Regions from separate parts of the Burkholderia arboris genome, predicted to be linked through region 2. Evidence: riboswitches for the same ligand, from Rfam matches in the RefSeq annotation. Region 2 holds a riboswitch; the other holds the start of a gene.
The links. Region 2 has a riboswitch for FMN ahead of ribB (3,4-dihydroxy-2-butanone-4-phosphate synthase). Riboswitches for the same ligand answer to the same signal wherever they lie in the genome.
Positions count from the first base shown of each region.

Region 1: linked by a shared signal. The riboswitch ahead of OHZ10_RS26975 (6,7-dimethyl-8-ribityllumazine synthase) and the one ahead of ribB (3,4-dihydroxy-2-butanone-4-phosphate synthase) in region 2 are both predicted to bind FMN.

Region 1 covers NZ_CP109822.1:2,158,921-2,167,263, forward strand. Annotated here, with positions in the region: gene OHZ10_RS26965 (alpha/beta hydrolase family protein) at 27-944, shown strand; gene OHZ10_RS26970 (MarR family winged helix-turn-helix transcriptional regulator) at 941-1,372, shown strand; gene OHZ10_RS26975 (6,7-dimethyl-8-ribityllumazine synthase) at 1,478-1,984, opposite strand; FMN riboswitch at 2,051-2,207, opposite strand; gene OHZ10_RS26980 (TonB-dependent receptor) at 2,575-4,656, shown strand; gene OHZ10_RS26985 (methyl-accepting chemotaxis protein) at 5,122-6,741, shown strand; gene otsA (alpha,alpha-trehalose-phosphate synthase (UDP-forming)) at 7,374-8,343, shown strand, end outside.
Region 2 covers NZ_CP109821.1:3,098,336-3,106,678, forward strand. Annotated here, with positions in the region: gene OHZ10_RS14555 (HAD family hydrolase) at 80-766, shown strand; gene ribB (3,4-dihydroxy-2-butanone-4-phosphate synthase) at 837-1,547, opposite strand; FMN riboswitch at 1,666-1,814, opposite strand; gene OHZ10_RS14565 (helix-turn-helix domain-containing protein) at 2,007-2,690, opposite strand; gene OHZ10_RS14570 (MFS transporter) at 2,908-4,083, opposite strand; gene OHZ10_RS14575 (LysR family transcriptional regulator) at 4,230-5,162, shown strand; gene miaB (tRNA (N6-isopentenyl adenosine(37)-C2)-methylthiotransferase MiaB) at 5,376-6,749, shown strand; gene OHZ10_RS14585 (PhoH family protein) at 6,779-7,825, shown strand; gene ybeY (rRNA maturation RNase YbeY) at 7,964-8,343, shown strand, end outside.

The DNA.
Region 1 (8,343 bases), on a different replicon from region 2:
AATAACCACCCGGAACGAGGACGCCCATGACCGCCCAACCCATCGAGTTTTCGGCCGCCGACGGCTACGTGCTGCACGGCACGCTGTGGTCGCCGGACGCCGCGCCGCGCGCGCTGGTGCTGATCCATCCGGCGACGGCCGTGCCCGAGCGGCTGTATGCGGGCTTCGCACGCTTCCTGACCGAACGCGGCTTCGCGGCGCTGACCTACAACTATCGCGGCATCGGCGCATCGCGGCCCGCGCGCCTGGCCGCGCTGCGGTCGCGCATGCGCGACTGGATGGAGCTCGACGTGGGCGCCGCGACCGCATGGGCGCGGCAGGCGTATGAAGGGTTGCCGCTGCTGGCGGTCGGCCATAGCGTCGGCGGGCATGCGATCGGGCTGTCCGCAAGCACGCCGCATCTGCGCGCCGCCGTCCTCGTCGCCGCGCATGCGGGCAGCACGCGGCTGATCGCGCAGGCGGCCGAGCGCCTGAAGGTACGGCTGATCCTGCGTGTGCTCGGACCGCTGATGTCCGCGCTGCTCGGCTACGTGCCCGGCAAACGGCTCGGGCTCGGCGAGGATCTGCCGGCCGGCGTGTTCCGCGAATGGAGCCGCTGGACGACGCTGCCGCACTATTTCTTCGACGATCCGACGCTCGGCGCGGCCGAACGTTTCTCGAAGCAACGGTTGCCCATCCTCGCACTCGGTTTCAACGACGATCCGTGGGCCAACCCGGCCGCGATCGGCCTGCTGGTAAGCTATCTGACCCGCGCGAAGGTCGAACGCCGCCAGATCGATCCGCACGCGGCGGGCAGCGGCCCGGTCGGGCACATGGGCTTCTTTCGCAGCCGGCCCGGCACCGTGCTGTGGCCCGACGTCGCCGACTGGCTCGCGCAGGCGCTCGACACGCCACGCACCGCGGGCCGTCCCTCCCTTTCCATTGCAGCCGGGAACCCAGCTTGAGCGAAGACCGACGACTGTTTTTCATGTTGAACATCGGCCAGCGGCGCGTGCAGCGCTGGATCGACCGCAAGGCCGAAACCGAGACGCGCGCGAGCGCCGCGCAGGCCGGCGCGTTGTTCTGTCTCGCGAAGCAGGATGGTGCGCTGATCGGCGAAGTCGGCGCCGCGCTACAGCTCGCGCCGTCCGCGATGACGGGCCTTGCCGACCGGATGGCGAAGGCCGGCCTCATCACGCGTCATGCCGATTCCGACGACGGCCGCGCAACGCGGCTGTACCTGACCGACGAAGGCCACGCGGCGCTCAAGCGGGCGCGCGTGCTGCTGCGCGAACTGAACGGCAAGCTGTGCGACGGGTTTTCCGACGACGAACTCGATGTCGTCGCGCGCTGGCTGCACGCGTTGCAGGAGCGGTTTCCGGCAGAGCGCTGAGCGAAGGCGGCAACATCGTGTCGTTGCCGCCTTCGCTGACACCCCGCGAAAGCTGACATGCGTGCCGCCGCGCAGGCAACGCGGCGGCACGCACACCGCAACGCGTCAGGCAGCCTGCGGAATTGCAGCGACCACGGGTTCCGCTTTCAGCGCCGCGACCTTGCCGATCGTATCGACGCAGGCATGCGCGAGTTCCGCGCCCTTCACGAGGAAGTGCTCGTGGAAGTAGGCGACATGCTCGGCGCCGTGGAAATGATGCGGCGTCAGCACCGCCGACAGCACCACCACGCCGGTTTCGAGCTGCACCTGCATGAGGCCGGAAATCACCGCTTGCGCGACGAAGTCATGGCGATAGATGCCGCCGTCGACCACCAGGCCGGCGCACGCGATGGCCGCGTACTTGCCGGTTTTCGCGAGCAATTTGGCATGCAGCGGAATTTCGAAAGCGCCTGCCACTTCGAAGAAATCGCAATCCGCCTGGCTCAGGTTCGCGTTGGCGAGCCCGTCGACGAACGCGTTTCGGCACTGGTCGACGATCTCCTTGTGCCAGCACGACTGGACAAAAGCGATACGCGGCGCGGCAGTTTGGGAGGGGGAAGCAAGTTGGGTCATCGATGGGTCCTGTGTGAGTTGAATGGGCGCACAGGGACAAGCCGCGTACCTTGCGTACGCAACGAACCCCGCTCTCTCTCATCCGGACTTTAACCGTCGGCCCCGGAATCAAACCGGGTCTGCTGACCTTGCCGGACACATGCGTGCCGGCAAGCGCTCGCGGGCTACGCGCAATCGCGCGATTACCGCCGGTGGGGAATTTCACCCCGCCCTGAGAACGTTCGCGGCACATTGGCCGCGCCGGAAATCTATCACACTCTCGACGTGCAGGCGCATGGACATCGCCGCTCGCCTCATGCGCTCGGCGCACCCCGTCCCACGTTTCCCGCCATCGCCCCTCCGCTCCAGCCGCCCTTTTCACCGATCCGACAGAAACCCGACGGGAACCTGCCATTCGGCTTGGAATTTGAAATGATATAACATATCATTTCGGGTGCTCGTCCGCCCGACGCTGTTCCACTGTGGGTGGCCGGGCCTCGCCGAGCCATGTTCCAACGGGTCACTGCGCGTCATTGACGCAACAATATATCGTATCCAGCGGTGACCCGTATCGCTCGTTATCCGATCCGATTCCAACCGATTCACCGACCATGCGCGACCTCCCTCGTCTACCGCTTCGCCCGCTCTCGTCTCTTTCGCTGATGCTGTTCGCCGCCGTCGCCCACGCGCAGACCGATACGCCCGCGTCGTCGAATCCGGCACCGGCCGCCGCCCCGCTCGCGCCGATCTTCGTGACCGCGAACCCGCTCGGCGACACCGAGCCGATCGCGCCGACCGTGCAGCTTTCCGGCGATGCGCTGACGCGCCGCCAGGCCGATTCGCTCGGCGAAACGCTCAACGGGCTGCCCGGCGTGTCGACCACGACCTACGGACCGATGGTCGGCCGCCCGATCATCCGCGGAATGGACGGCGACCGGATCCGGCTGCTGCAGAACGGCGTCGCGGCCTACGACGCGTCGTCGTTGTCGTACGACCATGCGGTGCCGCAGGATCCGCTGTCGATCGAACGCATCGAAATCGTACGCGGCCCGGCCGCGCTGCTGTACGGCGGCAACGCGGTCGGCGGCGTGGTCAACACGATCGACAACCGGATCCCGCGCGAAGCGATCCAGGGCGTGACCGGCGCGCTCGACGCGCGCTACGGCGGCGCCAATTCCGTGCGCGCCGGTGCCGCGCAAGTCGAAGGCGGCAATGGCCGCTTCGCGTTCCACGTCGACGCGTTCGACCGCGAAACGAGCAAGCTGCGGATTCCCGGTTACGCGCGCAGCAGCCCGCAACGCGCGATCGACGGCCCCGACACGCCGCAGCCGGAAGGCAACGTGCCGAACAGCGACGGCCGCGTGCATGGCGGCGCGCTCGGCGCGTCGTACACGTGGGCCGACGGGTTCGCGGGCCTGTCGTACAGCGGTTACGAATCGAACTACGGCTCCGTCGCCGAAAGCGACGTGCGGCTGCGGATGCGGCAGGAACGCCTCGCGTTCGCGTCCGAGATCCGCAACCTGAGCGGGCCGTTCACGCAGCTGAAATTCGATTTCGCTTACACCGACTACCGTCACAAGGAAGTCGACAACGGCGAAACGGCGACCACCTTCCGCAATCGCGGCTACGAGGCGCGCATCGAGGCGCGGCATCGCAAGATCGGCCCGTTCGAAGGCGCGATCGGCGTGCAGTTCGGCCAGAACACGTTCTCCGCGCTCGGCGACGAAATGCTCGTGCCGTCCACGCGCACGAACAGCGTCGCGCTGTTCGGCCTCGAGGAATGGCAGGTCGTCCCGGCGCTGAAGCTGAGCCTCGGCGGCCGCTTCGAGCATGTGAAGGTCGATCCCGATCCGGCCGGCGTCGAGAAATTCGCGGGCGCGCAGCCGCGCGACTTCAACGCGGGCAGCCTGTCGGCCGGCGCGCTGTTCTCGCTGACGCCGGTATGGTCGGTCGCGGCGAACGTCGCGTACACCGAACGCGCGCCGACCTTCTACGAGCTGTATTCGAACGGCCCGCACGATGCGACCGGCCAGTTCCTGATCGGCAACCCGAACGCGTCGAAGGAAAAAGCCGTGTCGACCGACCTGTCGCTGCGCTATGCGAGCGGGCCGAACCGCGGTAGCGTCGGCGTGTTCTACAACCGCTTCTCGAACTACCTGACCGAGTACAACACGGGCCGCGTCGTGAACGACGACGGCGAACCCGTCGCACCCGGCACCGACGGCTCGCTCAACGAGGCGATCTATCGCGGCGTGCGCGCCGAGTTCTACGGCATCGAGCTGGACGGCAAATGGCGCGCGTTCTCGCGACGCGGCCATACGGTCGATCTCGAACTGACGGCCGACTACACGCATGCGCGCAACGTCGACACGGGCCAGCCGCTGCCGCGCATCGCGCCGCTGCGCGCGACGCTCGCGGCCGACTACGGTTACGGCCCGTTCGGCGCGCGCGCGCAGGTCACGCACGCGTGGTCGCAGCATCGCGTGCCCGACAACGACTTCTCGACGGACGGCTACACGTCGCTCGGCGTGATGCTGACCTACAAGTTCCGCGTCGGCCCGACGCACTGGCTCGCGTACCTGCGGGGCGACAACCTGACGAACCAGGAGATTCGCTACTCGACGTCGGTCGTGCGCGGCTTCGCACCGCAAGGCGGCCGCAGCGCGATGGCCGGGTTGCGCACCACGTTCTGACCCCACACGGCTCGCGGCGCCCGCCGCGAGCTTGTCGGGCGCGCCGACATGGCGCGCCCGCCTCTGTTAATCCTCCCATCGCGCCAATCGAGCGGCGCACGCCGAGCACCCGCATCGGCGTCCTCCCGGAATTCGTCGAAAACGAAATTCCGTTATTCATCCATAAATCGAAACAAAATCATCAGACGATTATTGGTTAAAAGACGTTTCTTGTTTCACCAATAAAACCGGTTTCAAATTCCACGTATAAACCCTTTAATTACGGGCGACCCGAGACTTTTTGATCGAGATCAAGAACGCCCAGCTGGCAACGGTTTCAGCACTAAAAAAATTAATATCAGGGTTTTCGAAGGGTAAAGAAATATCCCGTATACCCGTTAATGCCGGCACGAGCCCGTATCTGGTCGAACAATAAATTCCATTTGCCAACCACTCGCGCAGAGGCACAACGTGAAAATCGCCAGAATGAGCATCAAAACAAAACTCCTTGGCGGCTTCGGCTTGCTCGCCGCGGTCGTCGTGATCGTGTCGGGCATGGCCCTCAAGGCACTGTCCGATACGAATGCCGAGTTTTCCCGCTACATGAACGGCATCAGCGCGCGGGCGAACCTGTCCGCGCAAATCCGCACCGCAGTCGACCGTCGCGCGATCGCCGCGCGCAACCTCGTGCTGGTGACCAAACCGTCCGACGTCGAGGTCGAACTCGCCGAAGTGAACCAGGCGCACAAGGATGTGCAGGAACATCTCGCGAAGCTCAAGGACATGATGGCGAACGCGACCGACACCTCCGATCGCGCACGCGAACTGGTGGGCGACATCGTGCGGATCGAAGGCAGCTACGGGCCGGTCGCGCTGCGCATCGTCGGGCTCGCGCAGGCCGGCAAGAAGGACGAGGCAACCGCCGACATCGACGACAATTGCCGCCCGCTGCTCGCGCAGCTGGTGCGCGCGACCGACGCATACGCAACCTATACGCATGAACGCGAACTCGCGATCGCGCAGCAATTCGCGGACCGCTACGTGATGGAGCGCAACCTGCTGGCCGGCATCTGCCTGATCGCGGTCGCGGTTGCGGCCGCCGGCGGCCTGTGGCTGACGCGCAAGATCACGGTGCCGATCGGCTCGGCGGTGGATGTCGCGCGCACGGTCGCGAACGGCGATCTCGGCAGCCGTATCCAGGTGAGCGGCAACGACGAGACGCGCGACCTGCTCGAAGCGCTGCGGACGATGAACGAGCGGCTGATCGGCATCGTCGGCCGCGTGCGCGATTCGTCGAACAGCATCGCGCATGCGGTGAGCGAAATCGCGTCGGGCAACCTCGATCTGAGCCAGCGCACCGAGGAACAGGCCGCGTCGCTGCAGGAAACCGCGGCGACGATGGAGCAGTTCACGTCGACGGTGCGGCTGAATGCGGAAAACGCGCAACAGGCGAGCACGCTCGCCGCGAATGCGTCGGACGTCGCGCAGCGCGGCAGCTCGGTGGTCGGCCGCGTGGTGGATACGATGACGGAGATCGGCCTCAGCTCGTCGAAGATCGCCGACATCACGGGCATCATCGAAGGCATCGCGTTCCAGACCAACATCCTCGCGCTGAACGCCGCCGTCGAAGCGGCGCGCGCGGGCGAACAGGGCCGCGGCTTCGCGGTCGTCGCGAGCGAGGTGCGCAGTCTCGCGCAGCGTTCGTCGACGGCGGCGAAGGAAATCAAGGAGCTGATCTCCGTGTCGGTGCAGACGATCCAGGACGGCTCGGCGCTCGCGGGTGAAGCCGGCAAGACGATGTCCGACGTCACGCAGGCCGTCGCGCGCGTGACGGACATCATGGGCGAGATCGCCGCTGCGTCGGCCGAACAGAGCCGCGGCATCGACCAGGTGAACCTGACGATCACGCAGATGGACGAGACGACGCAACAGAACGCGGCGCTCGTCGAGCAGGCTGCAGCCGCATCGAAGTCGCTCGAGGCGCAGGGCCGCGAACTGTCCGAAACGGTCGCCGCGTTCCGGATGCCGTCCGGGGCACACGCGGCGGCGTCGGGCACGCATCCGCAGGGAGCCGACATGCGGCACTGGCAACCGGCCACCGCGTAACGAAACGCGAAAGAGACGACGATGCGCACGCTGTTCCGCTCATCCGCCTGCATCGTGCGTACGTGCACCGCACGATGCGCGGCCACGCGCGAGACGCGGTGCGGCAGCGCATCGTCGCCATCCGGTGCGCGAAGGATCACGCACGCACAGCGACGCGCAGCGCCGGTCCGCGTCGCGCGTTCGCGGCCCACTTTCAGGTAGATCGCGCATCGGCATCGGCGCGCCCGGCATCGGCTTTCATTGCCGCCGATCCCCATTCCGTCGTGCGCACATGCACGTCGTCGCGGACGATCGCACGTCATGCGTCCGCACGCAGCCTTGCATCGCGCACGCTGCGTTCGCAGCGACGCGCAAGTTTCGATCCTGCCCGCATTTCGTGCGTTGCCACACCGGCGTCATGGAAATCGCGCTGCATTCGCACTCGCGACGTTCGTCGATACAGACTTTTAAAACGAACGAATGACGAGTATGCTTAAAAAAGCACCCCCCGTTCGGACGGCGAATCGCGTGCCCTGACTCCCGTCCGTTCGCATTGCGGCCCCATCGCATCGCGCCCCGCGCGTCGATGGCGGCGTCTGCTTCTCGCGCCTCGGCCGCACGAATCTTTCCCCCAACAATCGTCAGGAGAGCTAGTGAGCCGACTCGTCGTCGTATCCAATCGCATCGCAGACCCCCGTAAAGCCGCGGCCGGCGGCCTCGCCGTTGCCGTGAAGGACAGCCTGCAGGAAACCGGCGGCGTATGGTTCGGCTGGAGCGGCAAGCTACGCGGCGGCGACGATCAGCCTACGCATGGCGACGACGTGCAGATCCAGAACGTCGGCGGCATCCAGCTCGCGACGATCGACCTCGATCCGCAGGATTACGACGCGTACTACCTCGGCTATTCGAACAACGTGCTGTGGCCGGTGTTTCACTACCGGCTCGATCTCGCACAGTTCGACCGGCGCTTCGCCGACGGCTACCGGCGTGTGAACCAGTTGTTCGCGCGCAAGCTGCGCACGCTGCTGCGGCCCGACGACACCATCTGGGTTCACGATTACCAGCTGATTCCGCTCGCCGCCGAACTGCGCGCGATGGGCTGCACGAATCCGATCGGCTTCTTCCTGCACATTCCGATGCCGCCGCCGCCGATCATGGCCGCGATCCCGGAACACGAATGGCTGATGCGTTCGCTGTTCGCGTACGACCTCGTCGGCTTCCAGACCGAATCGGATCTGCTCCACTTCGAGCATTACGTCGAAGCGGAAGCGGGCGCGGCGCGGTTGCAGGATGGCCGGCTGCACGCGTTCGGCCGCACGCTGTCGGCCGGTGCATTCCCGATCGGCATCAACGTCGACGAATTCGAATCGCTCGCGCGCGATCGTGACGGCATCGACATGTTCGACCGGATGCGCGACGAATATTCGCGCCGCCAATTGCTCGTCGGCGTCGACCGGCTCGATTACACGAAAGGGTTGCCGCAGCGCGTGCATGCGTTCCGCCAGTTGCTCGAACAGTATCCGGAGAACCGCGACCGCGCGACGCTGATCCAGATCGCTGCACCGAGCCGCGAGGATCTCGGCGCGTACGACGACCTGCGGCGCGAGATGGACAGCCTGTGCG
Region 2 (8,343 bases):
AACGTCGCGCGGCACGCGCGTGAAAGCACGTATGATGGCGAATTGATCGGCGTCGCCGGTCTACCGCATTTTCATCACCATGCTCGATCACCTCATCTGCGACTGCGACGGCGTGCTCGTCGACAGCGAAGTCATCGCCGACCGCGTGCTGCTCGATACGCTGTCCGCCACGTTCCCGAACCTCGATTTCGAAGCCGCCGCGAAATCGGCATTCGGCCAGCAGACGTCGCGCTTCCTCGCCGGGATCGAATCCCGCTTCGGGATCGAGATGCCCGCGAACTTCATCGAGACCATCGAGCACAACATCGAGGTCGCGCTCGCACAATCGCTCGCGCCGATCTCCGGCGTGCGCGACGCGCTGCTGAAGGTCACGCTGCCGGCGGCCGTCGTATCGAACAGCCGGCTCGTACGCGTGCGCAACTCGCTGAAACGCGCGGCGCTCACCGAGATCTTCGGCGAGCGCGTATTCAGTTCCGAGCAGGTGGCGCGCCCGAAACCCTACCCCGACGTGTACCTGCATGCGGCCCGGACGCTCGGCGTGGCGCCGGCGCGCTGCATCGTCGTCGAGGACAGCGTATCGGGGTTGAATGCCGCGCGCGCGGCCGGGATGAAGACGATCGCGTTCGTCGGCGCGAGCCACATCCCCGACAACTACGCGGACGCGCTGCGTGCGATGGGCATCACGCGGATCATGCGCAAGATGGACGAATTGCCGTCGCTCGTCGAAGCCGGCATGCGCGGCGAATTCGGCGACGTGCAGTCCTGATTGCCAGTCAGGCCGGATCGGGTCGATCCGGCCCGCCACGGGTGCGCGAACGCACCCGCCTTCCCTTCACTCAGGCCGGTTCGCAGCAGCGCTCGCGCGCGGCCGCCAGCGCCTCGCGAAACTCGACGAGTTCCGCGATCGTCAGCATCGGCAACCCGTGCCGTTGCGCGAAAAGCTCGACCTCGTCGCCGCGCGTCATCGTGCCATCCGGATTCATCAGCTCGCACAGCACGCCGGCCGGCTTCAGGCCCGCGAGGATCGACAGGTCGACCGTGCCTTCGGTGTGACCGCGGCGCGCGAGCACGCCACCCGGTTGCGCACGCAACGGAAATACGTGGCCGGGCCGCACGATGTCGTGCGGCTTTGCGCCTTCCGCGATCGCCGCACGGATCGTCGTCACGCGATCGGCCGCCGACACACCGGTATGCACGCCTTCGCGCGCTTCGATCGACACCGTGAACGCGGTGCCGTTGCGGCTCTCGTTGGTCTGCACCATCGGCGGCAGTTCGAGCGCGCGCACCGTGTCGTCGGTCAGGCACAGGCACACGATGCCGCTGCACTCGCGGATCAGCAGCGCCATCGTCTCGGGCGTGATGCGCTCGGCGGCGACGATCAGGTCGGCTTCGTTCTCGCGATCGTGGTCATCCTGCAGCACGACCGCACGGCCTGCGCGCATCGCATCGAGCGCAGCGGCGATGCGCGGCGGCACCGGTTCGGAATCCAGCAACGGGAGATCGGCAAAGGCGTCGGCGGGTGCCGACGATACGGACATCAAGGACATGTGAAACGCTCCTCGCAAATACGATTTGGGCGAAAAACGTTTCAGGGCATTGCAAACAGACAGAACGACAACCCGCTTCGCATGCGTCGCGAAGCGGCCCTGACGGACATGACTATCTGCACATCTTCTCTCATCCGGACTATGACCGTCGGCTCTGGCATTCGACCAGATCTGCTGACCCCGCGCGGATGCGCGGGCGCTCGCGGGCTCGCCGGCTTACGCCAGCCTACCGCCGGTGGGGAATTTCGCCCCGCCCTGAAGACGCACTGATTGCCGGACGGGGGTTCCCCGTCACCGGCGGGCCAAGCATACCGCAGCCGCGCGCGAAGCGCAGCGAACCACACCTAAAACCTTACTGACGACTCCGTCTAACGGCATCGTCCGAACGGCCGATCACCTGGCCGCGCGCCCGCGCAACAGCGGCAAAGCGGCCGTTCCGTACTCGTACTGCCCGCCCGGTCAGTGGGCCGCGTGCGCCGCGTCGGGCACGAGCCAGCGCGGCGGCACCTCGGGGCTCACCGTCACGCGGAACGCGCGCGCTTCGCTGTCGCCCGGGTTGCGCAGGCTGTACGGCTGGTCGGCATCGAACACGATCGCGTCGCCGGTCGCGAGCAACTGGCGACGGTCGTGCACGCTGACTTCGAGCGTGCCTTCGCTGACGACGAGGTTGACCGTCGTGCCGGGCGCGCGGCGCGCGCCGGGCTCCGTATGCAGCGGCGCGATCCGCAGCTCGTGGAATTCGGCTGCGGCCGGCTCGCCTTCCGGATACAGCGCGCGTGCCGAGAAACGGCCGTTCGAACTGACGACGCGCGAGGCGCGTTCGGCCGCCAGATGCTCGAAGCCGTTCACCGCATGGCGGCGCAGGAACGCAGCGACCGACACCTTCAATGCCGCTGCGATCTTGCAGAGCACCTTGATCGACGGCACGCTGCGCGCCGATTCGATCTGCGCGAGCATCGCGCGCGACACGCCGGACAGCCGCGCGAGCGCATCGAGCGACAGCTGCCGCTCGGCGCGCAAGCGCGCGAGGTTCACGCCGACGACCTGCTCGAGGAGGTCGAGCGACGCGGACGCGCGCAGGTCGGCAGCATTGCCGGACTCGAAGGAAGACACGTCGCGCACGAGCGCCAGGGATGAAGACATAGCATTGCCTCCGGGCCGCTGCGCGGCCCTGCGTATGGGGTAAGCCGGGATCGGAATCGGGTTGCGCCAGCCTTGGCGCGTATCGAAACGCTATCACCCGGCCTTGCACGGGCAAACGAAGTTATCTTCACACCGTTATCAGCATCGCGGAGGAATGCGTTTCTCGCGAACCTTTTCCTGCCGCTATCGCGTCACCGCCTGCTCGCCGCGGCAACGCTCACTGCGCGGCCGGCGCCGCGCCGCGTGCCGGGCCGCGCGCGTCGAGCCGCATCGCGAACCACGTGACGACCAGCGCCGCGAACGTCACCGCAACCGCGACCCACGGCAGCGAGTCGAGCGCGAAGCCGTGTTCCAGCGCGAGGCCGCCGAGCCACGCGCCGCCGGCATTGCCGACGTTGAACGCGCCGATGTTCAGCGTCGACGCGAGATGCGGTGCGCTCGCGGCCTTCTCGACCACGCGCGCCTGCAGCGGCGGCACCGTCGCGAACGCGGCGATCCCCCAGACGAATACGGTGACGGCGGCCGCGACCGGCAGGTGGCTCGTCTTCGCGAACACGGCCATCACGGCCATCAGCGCGACGAGGATCGCGATCAGCGACGGCATCAGCGCGCGGTCGGCGAGCTTGCCGCCGAGCGTGTTGCCGATCGTCAGCCCGGCGCCGAACAGCACGAGGACCAGCGCGACCGCGCGCGGCGAGTAGCCGGACACGGTTTCCAGAATCGGCGCGATGTACGTGAACACGACGAACACGCCGCCGAAGCCGAGCACCGTCATCAGCAGCGCGAGCCATACCTGCGGCTCCTTCAGCACGCGCACTTCGTGACCGAGGCCGACCGGCCCGCCGTCATGACGGTTCGGCACCAGCGCCGCCACGCCGCCGAGCGCCAGCACGCCGAGCGCGGCGACGATCCAGAACGACGCGCGCCAGCCGAGCAGCTGGCCGACGAACGTGCCGAACGGCACGCCGAGCACGTTCGACAGCGTGAGCCCGGTGAACATCAGCGCGATCGCGCTCGCGCGCTTGTCGGTCGGCACGAGCGACGCGGCGACCACCGCGCCGATCCCGAAGAACGATCCGTGCGCGAACGACGTGACGACGCGCGCGACCATCAGCATCGCGTAGCCGGACGCGGTCGCGCACAGCACGTTGCCGACGATGAAGATCGCCATCAGCAGTTGCAGCGCGGCCTTGCGCGGCATGCGGCTCGTCAGCACCGCGAGCAGCGGCGCGCCGGCCGCGACGCCGAGCGCATAGCCGGTGACGAGCAGGCCGGCCGACGGCAGCGACACGGCGAGGTCGTGCGCGACTTCGGGCAGCAGGCCCATGATGATGAATTCGGTGGTGCCGATGGCGAAGGCGCTGATCGCGAGCGCCAGTAACGGAATGGGCATGACGTTCTCCGGAAGGCGGCGGCTGCGGCGACCGGTCGGTGCCGCACCGCACAAGAAGCGGGATGTGCGCGCATTGTCCCGAAGACGCCTATATTTGATAATTGGCGTGGCATTTGAACCATTTTCAAATATTTCTGGAAAATCGCATGGACCGACTGGGCGATATCCGGCTGTTCGTCGAAGCCGCGGAACTGGGCAGCCTGTCGGCCGCCGGGCGCAAGCTGAACCTCACGCCGGCTGCCGCGAGCGCGCGCCTCGCGAAGCTCGAGGCGGCAGTCGCGACCCGGCTGTTCGACCGTTCGACCCGGCAGTTGCGGCTCACCGACGAGGGCCGCCTGTACCTGAACGGGTGCCGGCAGGGGTTGCAGGCGCTCGACGACGCCAACGCGCTGCTGCAGGCCGGCCGCAACGTCGTCGGCGGCCGGGTGCGGCTGTCGGCGACATCCGATTTCGGCCGCCGCCGCTTGCTCGACTGGCTCGACGAATTCACCGTGCGCTACCCGGACGTCACGTTCTCGCTCACGGCGTCCGACTCGACGGTCAACCTGTGGCAGGACGAGATCGATCTCGCGATCCGCTTCGCCGCCCCGCCCGATGGCGCGCTGATCGCCCGCCGGCTCGCCGCGGACCGGCGCGTGCCGTGCGCGGCGCCGTCGTTCGTCGCCCGTCACGGCGCGCCGCGCGATCCTCACGATCTCGCCCGATTTCCCTGCAACGTGATCACGGTCGCGTCCGGGCCGATGAACACGTGGCACTTCACGCGCGACGGCGACGCGCAAACCTGCACGGTGCCGCTCGCCACCGCGTTCGAGACCAACGACGGCGGCCTCGCCCGCGAGTGGGCGCTGCGCGGGCACGGCATCGTGCTGAACTCGATCTGGGATGTCGCCGACGACATACGCGCGGGGCGGCTCACGGTCCTGCTGCCCGACTGGCGGCACCAGGGTGCGCCGCTGCACGCCATCTACCCGGGCAAGCGCTACATGGCGCCGCGCGTGCGCGTGCTGCTCGACTTTCTCGCCGAACGCTTCGCGCGCGAGGAAGCCGCGCTCGACGACCTGCTGAACGCGTGCCGCTGACGGCCGGCGCATCGCCGTTACGGGGTCGGAACCTGACACCCGGCGTCGCGCGGCCGCAACCCGCCGCCCGTCCCGAGCGGCGCGAAAAGCTATAATGGAAGGCTTTCCCGACGGCTTTTCCTGCTCGCTGCGCGCATCTGCGTGCAGCGCACGGCCGTCCCGATTCACCCTTGACGACGCCCCCAGGTCAACCACTGCGAACGGCGAATCCCCATGACCAAGAAAGTTTACGTAAAGACCTTCGGCTGCCAGATGAACGAGTACGACTCGGACAAGATGGTGGACGTGCTCAATGCCTCCGAAGGCCTCGAAAAGACCGACACGCCGGAAGACGCCGACATCATCCTGTTCAACACGTGCTCGGTGCGTGAAAAGGCGCAGGAGAAGGTGTTCTCCGATCTCGGCCGCGTGCGCGAGCTGAAGGCAGCGAAGCCCGGCCTGCTGATCGGCGTCGGCGGCTGCGTCGCGAGCCAGGAAGGTGCGTCGATCGTGTCGCGCGCGCCGTACGTCGACCTCGTGTTCGGCCCGCAAACCCTGCATCGCCTGCCGCAGATGATCGACGCGCGCCGCGAGAGCGGCCGCGCGCAGGTCGACATCTCGTTCCCGGAAATCGAGAAGTTCGACCACCTGCCGCCCGCGCGCGTCGAAGGGCCGAGCGCATTCGTGTCGATCATGGAAGGCTGCTCGAAGTACTGCAGCTACTGCGTGGTGCCGTACACCCGCGGCGATGAGGTGTCGCGCCCGCTCGACGACGTGCTGACCGAAGTGGCCGGCCTCGCCGACCAGGGCGTGCGCGAAGTCACGCTGCTCGGCCAGAACGTGAACGCATACCGCGGCGCGCTGGCGGCCGGCTCGCCGGACATCGCCGATTTCGCGACGCTGATCGAATACGTCGCCGACATCCCCGGCATCGAGCGGATCCGCTATACGACGTCGCACCCGAAGGAATTCACGCAGCGCCTGATCGACACCTACGCGAAGGTGCCGAAGCTCGTGAGCCACCTGCACCTGCCGGTCCAGCACGGCTCCGACCGTATCCTGATGGCGATGAAGCGCGGCTACACGGTGCTCGAATACAAGTCGGTGATCCGCAAGCTGCGCGCGATCCGCCCCGACCTGTCGCTGTCGACCGACATGATCGTCGGCTTCCCCGGCGAGACCGAGGACGATTTCGACAAGATGATGGCGCTGGTGCACGAGATGCGCTACGACACGAGCTTCTCGTTCATCTACAGCCCGCGCCCCGGCACGCCGGCCGCGAACCTGCACGACGACACGCCGCGCGAAGTGAAGCTCAAACGCCTGCAACATCTGCAGGCGACCATCGAGGAAAACGTCGCGCGCATCAGCGAGTCGATGGTCGGGAAGGTCGAGCGGATCCTCGTCGAGGGCCCGTCGCGCAAGGACCCGAACGAACTCGCGGGCCGCACCGAGAACAACCGGGTCGTGAATTTCCCGGCGCCGCTTGCGTCGCACCCGCGCCTGATCGGCCAGATGATCGACGTGAAGATCAACCACGCGTACCCGCACTCGCTGCGCGGCGAGCTCGTGCTCGTCAGCGACGACGCGAGCGCGGCCACCCACTGATTGACGCTCAACAGGAGCCCGACGCTACTTTGAAGACCGTCCAAGCACTGGAATTCACTGCCCCGCGCGACGACAACGCGCGCCTCGCCAACCTCTGCGGCCCGCTCGACGAGAACCTGCGGCAGATCGAACAGGCACTCGACGTCACGCTCGCGCGGCGCGGCCACCGGATCACGATCCGCGGGCGCGGCGCCAAGCTCGCGCTCGCCGCGCTCGAAAACTTCTACAACCGCGCGCGCGATCCGTTGTCGGTCGACGACATCCAGCTCGCGCTGGTCGAAGTGCGCCACACGACCGGCAACGGCCGCCAGGACACGGTCGACGTGCGCTTCCGCGGCGACCCCGACCATCCGTTCGACGAGCCCGTCGTGCAGCTCGACGCCAGCGAGCCGGAAGAAGAGCCCGGGCCGAAGCTGTACACGCGGCGTGCCGACCTGCGCGGCCGCACGCCCGCGCAGCGCGAGTACCTGAAGCAGATCCTGTCGCACGATGTGACGCTCGGCATCGGGCCGGCCGGCACCGGCAAGACCTACCTTGCGGTTGCATGCGCGGTCGACGCGCTCGAGCGCGACCAGGTCAAGCGGATCGTGCTGACGCGCCCGGCCGTCGAGGCCGGCGAACGGCTCGGCTTCCTGCCGGGCGATCTTGCGCAGAAGGTCGACCCGTACCTGCGTCCGCTGTACGACGCGCTGTACGACCTGCTCGGTTTCGACAAGACGGCCAAGATGTTCGAGCGCCAGATGATCGAGATCGCGCCGCTCGCGTACATGCGCGGCCGCACGCTGAACCACGCGTTCATCATCCTCGACGAGGCGCAGAACACGACGCCCGAGCAGATGAAGATGTTCCTCACGCGGATCGGCTTCGGCTCGAAGGCGGTCGTGACCGGCGACACGAGCCAGGTCGACCTGCCGCGCGGCCACAAGAGCGGTCTCGTCGAAGCACAGCAGGTGCTCGGCGGCGTGCGCGGCATCGCACTCACGCGCTTCACGAGCGCGGACGTCGTGCGCCATCCGCTCGTCGCGCGCATCGTCGAGGCATACGACGAGTTCCACGCGCAGCATCAGGACGGCTGAGCGGCCGCGCACGCGTGCTGCCCCGGCCTGCCGGCCCGGCCCGCCACACGGCGCGCCGGGCTTTTTTTCGCCTGGTTGAATTCGGGTGGGATCGGCCGTTTGGTGTATCCTCAACGCGTCCCAATCGCCGCACGCGTCATGAAATCCTCCCGTTCCCGCAAGTCCGGTCGCGCCGAGTCCGCCGCGCCCGAATCTCCCCGCCTTTCGCTGTTCGATGCGAAGGGCAAGGCCCGGACCGTCAACGCACAAGGGCTGCGGATCGACTTCCCGGACGGCCGCAGCCTGATGTTCGACCTGTCGGGCAGCTCGGGCGACGCGGCTGTCGCGATCGTCGCGCAGCACAACGATCCGGCGATGCGCGCGAAGCTCGCGCTGCAGCCCGAGCACTACGACAGCGTGACGCTGCACGTCGGCGCCGAGCTCGCGCCGCGCGAAGACGACCTCGACGATGCGCCGCGCGCGCTGGAACTCGAGCTGTCCGTGCAGTACGGCGACGAGATCACGAGCGACGTGCGCAA